2 regions of the Rhodococcus sp. NPDC003322 genome follow, and region 1 is predicted to be linked to the other one. Evidence: riboswitches for the same ligand, from Rfam matches in the RefSeq annotation. Region 1 holds a riboswitch; the other holds the start of a gene.
What was found. Region 1 has a riboswitch for cyclic di-AMP ahead of ACWDUM_RS18215 (NlpC/P60 family protein). Riboswitches for the same ligand answer to the same signal wherever they lie in the genome.

Region 1 (3,989 bases):
GCGGTGGACGGTGCCCCGGAGCCGGGTTCGGCGGAATTCTGGTGCAGCACCAGGCCCGCGGCGCCCGCGACGACGATCAGCAGGCCGGAGAACGCGAGCGCCTCCCAGGTCCGGATCCGGCGACGCGGCGACCGCGGCGCATCCCCCTGTTCGATGGTCAGTACCGGCGGGCGCCGTAGAACGGGTAGGCGTCGAGCGGTGCCACCTTCACCGGGACGCCGAACGTGGACGCGTGCACGATGTTGCCGTTGCCGGCGTACATGCCCACGTGCGAGGCGTCGGAGTAGTACAGCACCAGGTCGCCGGGCTGCAGGTCCTGCTTGCGAACCGGGGTGCCGCCAGCGGCCTGGGCCTGGCTCGACCTGGGCAGCGACTTGCCGATCTGCTTGTAGGCCCACACCATCAGGCCGGAACAGTCGTAGCCGTCCGGCCCCGTCGCGCCCCAGACGTAGGGCTTGCCGACCTGGGTCAGGGCCGCCTGCAGTGCGCTCGAGTTGGCACCCGGGACCAGGCCCTTGAGCACGATCGCGGGATCGTATCCGGGAGGGAAGGCGGAACCGGCGAGCGTTGCCTTCTCGGCGCTCGTCAGGGCCGCAAACGCCTGGGTGACCTGCCCGATCTGCTCCTGCAGGTCGCTCTGGGTGCGCTGCAGGTCGTCGCTGATCGAGCGGGCGTGCTCGGTCGCCGTCCGCGCGTCGTCGGCGGATCGCCGCGAGGCCTCCTCGGCCGCGACGGCCTCGTCACCGGCCTCCTTGAACTTGCGCACCTGGGCGGCGGTGTCGGTGGAGAGCACGCTGAGCGTGGACATCTGGTCGAGCAACTGCTGCGGCGAGTCGGAGACCATCACCGCGAACAGACGGTTGACCCGTCCGCCCTGGTAGTTGGCGATCGTCAACCGGTCCACGGCCGGCTGGAACTGGGCCATCGTCGCGCGCGCCTCGTCCAGGCGGCGCTGATCCTGCTCGTGCCTGAGCTCCGCATCCCGCTGGACGGAGAGCTTGGAGTCGAGGTCGATCTGCGCGTTGTGCATCGCCTCGGTGGCCTGCTCGGACTTGCGCGAGAGATCGGACAGACGCTCGAGCGCCGCGGTCGGGTTGTCGATGGCGGGATCGGCTGTCGCCGGTCCGGCGCCGACGGCGACGAGGACGAGGGAGAGCGCGCCGGTTGCGATCGCGGTGGACCGCCTCCTCAGTGAAGCCACGAGCCGGGCACTCCTGTTCTTACTCGCCGGAAGGTCTCGGCAAGGTTACGGAACGGCATACGACGGTGTCCACCCCGGCTGAATCGTGACATTGCCTCACGCGGGCGCCGTCCTGCACAAACGGCGACGGGCCCGCCGATCCGTGCTGGATCGACGAGCCCGTCGGAGTGGCAAGTGCCACATGTGCGCCGTGGCACTTCCCCGGCCACGGCGTGCGGGATGTCAGTAGCGGCGTGCGCCGTCCATCGGCATCGAGGAGATCGGGGCACGCTTGACCGGAGTACCGGAGGTGGCGGCGTGGATGACCTCGCCGTTGCCGGCGTAGATGCCCGAGTGCGAACCGCCGTAGAAGGACACCACGTCACCGGGCTGCAGGTTGCCGGTCGACACCGGGGTGCCGGCCGCGGCCTGGTCGTAGCTCGTGCGGGGCAGGTTCAGACCGGCCTGCTTGAAGGCCCACTGCACGAGGCCGGAGCAGTCGAAGGCGTCCGGTCCGGCTGCACCCCAGACGTAGGGGGCTCCGATCTTGCTGGCAGCGGCCTCGACGGCCTTCTGGCCTGCGGTGAGGACCGGAGCGGGAACGAGGGCCGGGGCGCCGGGCGCCGCCGGGAGCTGCGGGAGACCGGGGATCTCGATGGTCTGCGCCGGAACGCCGGGGATGTCGAAGGTGCCGACGCCGGGGACCGTGACGGGCTCGGCCAGTGCGGGCGCCGCGGTGGCCGTGATCGCGCCGACGGTGAAGATGCCGGCGACGGCGACGCGCCGTGCCTTGGAGCTCAGTGTTGCCACGAAAGGAGGTGCCTTTCTTCCATTCCTCCGCCGACCGAGTTAGCTGACGGGTTCGGGCTGGGAAGATCAGCCCTACCCGACGGCACGCGGTGTGCGCTCCGACGGGATTCACCCCAGTGGAAACGTGGGTTCCCGGCACGATTCCCTTGCGGGACATCGTTTAGGCGGTACCTCGCGATGCTGCGCCGGTGTGGCGCTGCAAGACTCCGCAAGGTCTCAACGAGATTACGAAGCGCACCCGGCAATGTCGACCCGAACGAGACCGACAACCGGTCAAATCGGTCATTTTCGACACTGTACGACCGTCAGGCAACGCCCGGGTCACGAAGCGATAACGACCGGCCGGTCTGTGCCGGATCGACGGTGGGCACCAGCCGCAGTCGAGGCACCAGCCCCGCGTCGGCGAGCGCCGCCATCGCCGCTCGTTCATCCTGCTCAATACTCATACGGGCCACCACACCGGACCGCGCGGTCTGCGTCGAACCCTCGGGCGCCGGGTAGCCGAGGAGCACGGTCACCACACAGTCGCCACAGGCGATGTCCCGAACCGCACACCGGCTGCAATCCACGATCATTGTGACCCTCGTCTCACTCGCGCCGAACCGGCGTGTCATCCGGCCTCTCCGACGGAAGCTAGCGAGTCGCTCCGACAGGTTGGCGGGGACAGGCCGGCCGGGGCTGTCGGCACCCCCGCCTAGCCTGTGCCCCGTGAGTTCCCGCGACGCCACCGCACGCCAGCTGACGTTCGACGAGCTGGACACCCCGCTGCGGGACACCACGTTCGTCGTCGTCGACCTCGAGACCACCGGCAGCAACTCCGGCGACGACGCCATCACCGAGATCGGCGCGGTGAAGGTCCGGGGCGGCGAGGTGATCGGCGAACTCGGCACACTCGTGGACCCGGGCCGCACCATTCCTCCTTTCATCGCGCAGCTCACCGGAATCACCACGGCGATGCTCGTCGACGCACCACGGATCGAACAGGTACTGCCCAGTTTCCTCGAGTTCGCCCGCGGCGCCGTCCTGGTCGCCCACAACGCCCCGTTCGACATCGGATTCCTGAAGGCCGCGGTGTCGCGACACGACCTCGCCTGGCCGCCGTTCCAGGTGCTGTGCACGGTCAAGCTCGCCCGCCGGGTGCTGTCCAGGGAGGAGGCGCCGTCGGTGAAGCTTTCCGCGCTGGCGGACCTGTTCCAGGTCAGCACCCGGCCCACGCACCGCGCGCTGGACGACGCCCGCGCCACCGTCGACGTGCTGCACGCCCTGATCGAACGGGTCGGCAATCTCGGGGTGCACAGCTACCCGGAGCTGGTCGACTACCTGCCCAACGTCTCGGCGGCCCAACGCGGCAAACGGGGCCTGGCCGCGCACCTGCCCCGGACCCCGGGCGTCTACCTGTTCCGCGGCCCGTCGGACGAGGTCCTCTACGTCGGCACGGCGGTCAATCTGCAGCGTCGGGTCCGCGGCTACTTCACCGGGTCCGAGACCCGCGCCCGAATGAAGGAGATGGTGGCGCTCGCCACCCGGGTGGACCACGTCGAGTGTGCACACGGACTCGAGGCCGGGGTGCGCGAACTGCGACTGCTCGCCGCGCACGCACCCCCGTACAACCGGCGCTCGAAGTTCCCCAAGCGCGCGTGGTGGATCACCCTGACCGACGAACCGTTCCCCCGGCTGTCGATCACCCGCCGCGCCGGCGTCGACGCCCTCGGCCCGTTCACCAATCGCACCGACGCGACCGAGGTCGCCGCGACCATCACCGAGTCGTGTCGACTTCGCAGCTGCACCAAGAAGATTCGCCGCGACCAGGTCCACGGCCCGGACTGTCCCGACGAGGCGGTCGGCGGCTGCCCCGCCGGGAACACCCCGCAGGATTCGGAGCAGTACGGCGCCGCCGTCGAAGTCGTGCGTGCCCTGATTCGCGGTACCGACGACGACCCGCTGCACCGACTGCGCACCCGGATCGGCGAGCTGGCGACGGCAGAACTGTTCGAGAGCG
Region 2 (3,989 bases), on a different contig from region 1:
CTCCCGGGCACTCGGGTTTGCCGGGGATAACGTGGGGGTGTGGCACCACAGACCCCCGGCACCGAATCCACCAACGGCACCCCCGCCTCCGGCGGCGGCATCCTGTTCCGCGCCGCCATCGCCCTGTTCTTCCTTGGCCTGGTCGCGATCATCGCGATCTTCGTCGTCGCGGCGACCGGCCACACCCCCGGACTCGCGCTGTACCTGCTGGCGCTGCTCTGTCCGCTCGGCTTCCTGTTCGGAATCATCTCCGCACTGATGGCAGGCCGGCGTGTACGTGGAGAGGACAAGACATGAGGATCCTCCTGAACATCATCTGGCTGGTCTTCGGCGGGCTGTGGCTCGCGCTCGGCTACTTCGTCGCCGGCGTCCTGTGCTGCATCCTGATCATCACGATTCCGTTCGGCATCGCCTCGTTCCGGATCGGCGTCTACGCGCTGTGGCCGTTCGGCAAGACCGTCGTCGAGAAACCGACCTCCGGCGTCGGGTCCCTGATCGGGAACGTGATCTGGCTGGTTCTCTGCGGCATCTGGCTCGCGATCGGTCACGTCCTGAGCGCCGTCGCGATGGCGATCACCATCATCGGCATCCCGCTCGCCGTCGCGAACCTGAAGATGGTCCCGATCTCACTGATGCCACTCGGCAAGGACATCGTGGACGTCCGCTCGGTCCGCTCGTACCAACCCGGTAGCCCCGCATGAGCCGACCGCCCCGCACCGACCCGGATGCGGGGCGGTCGCTCCCCACACATCCCCTTTTCCTCGGCGCGCTCGCGGTGCTCGCCGCCGCTGCCCTCGTCGCCCACGACCGGGTCGTCCCGCTCGGCCACCCACTGTGGGGCTTCTTCCGCAACGGCCTGGACCTACTCGTCTACCGCAGCGGCGGCGCCACCGTCCTGACCGGCGCCGGACTCTACGACCATGCACTGCACGGCGGGATGTGGTGGACGTATCCCCCGTTCTCCGCGGTGCTGTTCGCCCCGCTGGGTCTGTTCACGCCGGAGATGACGACCCTGCTCGGCCACCTGACGAACTTCGTGGCGCTGTACCTGGTCGTGCTGCTGTGCTGGCGCCTGCTCGGCTACCGCACCGACCGCACGCTGTATGTCACCACCGGATTGCTGACGGTGATCCTCAGCTGGCTCGAGCCGGTACGGACCACGATCTGGCTCGGCCAGGTGAACCTGCTGCTCATGCTCCTGATCCTGTGGGATCTCGGTCGCCCCGAGGGCAGCAGGCTGCGGGGATTCGGGGTGGGCGTCGCGGCGGGCATCAAGTTGACCCCGGCGCTGTTCGTCGTCCATCTGCTGCTCACCCGGCAGTGGCGGGCGGCCGCGACGGCGGTCGCGGGTTTCGCGGCCACCGTCGCCCTCGGCTTCGCGGTCATCTTCTCCGACTCCAGGGCGTACTGGACCGGCGTGATCTGGCATTCGACCCGGATCGGCGAGACGGCGTGGCCGGCGAACCAGTCCGCGTCGGGTGTCCTGGCACGGTGGCTGAACCTCGACGAGCCGCCGCGGCTGCTGTGGCTGGGCGTTGCGATCGCGCTCGCCGCGCTCGGGCTGGCCTCGGCGCGACTCGCGCACCGACGCGGGCAGACCCTCCTCGCCACGACACTGTGCGGTCTCACCTCGTGCGCCGTCTCTCCGTTCTCGTGGGGCCACCACTGGGTGTGGTTCGTGCCGTTGCTGATCCTGGCGCTGGATCGGGCGCTGCGGGCCGGGCGGGCGACGCCTTGGCTGCTTCCTGTCGCGCTGGCGGTGCCGCTGCTGTGCTGGGCGCACCGGTTCCCGGACGACGTGTACGCGATCGGGCTGTTCATGATCCCGGCGCCTGCGGCCCTCGTCCCGCTCTTCGCGGCGGTGTATCCGTTGCTGTTCGTGGTGATTGCGGCGGCGACGTTGATCGCGCCGCGGGGTCGCGGCCGCTCGAAGCCCCAGGACACCCCCGAGAAGTCTTGTGATCTACCTCACATAACGGTTGAGTCACGGACCGGTCTCGACCACGCAGCGGCCAGCTGACCTGCGAAAACGCCCACCTCTCCTGGCGAAACGCCGAGAAACACGCCGATTTCGTAGGAGGTGACTCACCGCGATCGGCCACGTACGGTCGTCAGCGGTCGGTGTTCCGGCCAGTCCGGACCGCCGCGCCAAACCTTGTCCCGCGGAACGGATTCCCCAGAGGAAACCAGGGACAAGGACGGGGGACCCACGTCCCCAGTGGACACCGGGAGGCGAGCAACCGGCCTTCCTTGGGGTGAAGCCGTTTTTCGCGCCGATCACGGAGCGATCACGGCCGGGCGACCTCTCAGCCCGAACCCGACAGCTGACCTCGCAGGCGCGTGCGGAGAGGAAAACCTCCATGAGCGCTGGACGCCATCGCAAGCCCACGAACACGCGCAAGACCGCCGCCAAGGTCGTCGTCACCACCGCGGTGTTCGGCGCGGCGGGTGCGGCCTTCGCGGCCCCCGCAGGTGCCGCCCCGGACTCCGACTGGGACCGCCTGGCCCAGTGCGAGGCCGGCGGCAACTGGTCCATCAACACCGGCAACGGCTACCAGGGCGGCCTGCAGTTCTCCCCCAGCACCTGGACCGCCCACGGCGGCGGCCAGTACGCGGCCACCGCCAACCAGGCCACCCGCGAGCAGCAGATCGCGGTCGCCGAGAAGGTCCTCGCCTCGCAGGGCTGGGGCGCCTGGCCGTCCTGCTCCTCCAGCCTCGGCCTCACCAGCGCCCCGACCCAGCGCAGCGCACCGGCCGCCCAGGCCGAGACCCCCGCGCCGGCGCCGGCCCCGGCCGTCACCAGCATCCCGACCACCGACGGCACCGCCGACGTGTTCGATTCGCTCGACAGCACCATCCAGGCCGTCAAGGCCCGCGGCATCGCCGTCGACCCGCAGATCGAGAACCTGTACGAGCAGGCCAAGCTCAACCCGCAGGTCATCGACTTCCTAAAGTCCGTCGCTCCGCGCTGAGCCACCCAGAACGCGAGAAGGGCCCCGCACCGTTTCGGTGCGGGGCCCTTCTGCCGTTCGGTCCGGTCAGCGGTTGATGACGGTGACGGGATGGGTGTAGGGCAGCTCGGACAGCGGCCGCGGGAACTCGGTCTCCTCACCGAACGGGGACAACCCTCCGGAACGAGTCGACGAGAGCTCGGTGACCGCGTGGTCACCTTCCTTGACGTGCTCCGGCCAGCCTGGATCAACGTAACGCTTGCTCGAATTGTTAGCCACGAGGCCATTTTGACACCGAGTCGGCATCCGGTACAGCCCAGGTCACTAATCTGACAATCGATGACCGAAACCGATCCCGCCGCCGTGACCGACAGCCTGGCGACCTGGCTCAGCACGCGGAGCGACCGCGAGCTGGCGGAATTGCTGCGACTGCGCCCGGACCTGGCGGTCCCCCCGCCGGCGAACCTGTCGGTGCTGGCGTCCCGCGCCGAGCAGCGGGCGTCGGTGTTGCGGGTGGCGGACGACCTCAGCGTGCTCGAACTCACGTTGATCGGCTTGCTCGCCCGGGACGGCGCCGCCGAGTCCGGGGTGCGGCGCGACCAGCTCGCCGACGCGGTCGCGGGCCGGGCACCGGCGCGGGCCGTGGATCGCGCGCTGACGGTGCTGCGCGACCGGGCGCTGGTGTGGGGCACCAAGGCGCTGCGGGTGACACCGGCGGCGCGCGATGCGGTCACCTGGCGGATCGACCCGGCCACCACCACGCTGACCGCGGATCAGATCGCCGCGGCGGTGGCGGGGCTCACCGAGGACGAACGACGGTTGCTCGACACCCTCGCCACCAGCTCACCGATCGGCCGGACCCGCGACGCGGCCCCCGGCACCTCGCCGGATCGGCCGGTGCAGCGGCTCCTCGCATCGGGCCTGCTGACCTGGCTCGACGAGCAGACCGTCGAACTGCCCCACCAGGTGGGCCAGGTGCTGCGCGGCGAGACCGTCACCGACCCGTCCGTGCTGGCCCCGCCCGCGGTCCGCGGGACC

Region 2: another riboswitch for cyclic di-AMP. It lies ahead of ACWDUM_RS04205 (transglycosylase family protein); the one in region 1 lies ahead of ACWDUM_RS18215 (NlpC/P60 family protein).

What each region holds. Positions count from the first base shown of each region.
Region 1 is NZ_JBSFSC010000004.1:403,734-407,722, reverse strand. It holds gene ACWDUM_RS18225 (hypothetical protein) at 1-83, opposite strand, end outside; gene ACWDUM_RS18220 (NlpC/P60 family protein) at 158-1,201, opposite strand; gene ACWDUM_RS18215 (NlpC/P60 family protein) at 1,424-1,990, opposite strand; cyclic di-AMP (ydaO/yuaA leader) riboswitch at 2,003-2,167, opposite strand; gene ACWDUM_RS18210 (hypothetical protein) at 2,296-2,565, opposite strand; gene ACWDUM_RS18205 (DEDD exonuclease domain-containing protein) at 2,699-3,989, shown strand, end outside.
Region 2 is NZ_JBSFSC010000001.1:904,548-908,536, forward strand. It holds gene ACWDUM_RS04190 (hypothetical protein) at 40-297, shown strand; gene ACWDUM_RS04195 (YccF domain-containing protein) at 294-701, shown strand; gene ACWDUM_RS04200 (glycosyltransferase 87 family protein) at 698-2,020, shown strand; cyclic di-AMP (ydaO/yuaA leader) riboswitch at 2,152-2,355, shown strand; gene ACWDUM_RS04205 (transglycosylase family protein) at 2,361-2,972, shown strand; gene ACWDUM_RS04210 (hypothetical protein) at 3,039-3,230, opposite strand; gene ACWDUM_RS04215 (helicase-associated domain-containing protein) at 3,291-3,989, shown strand, end outside.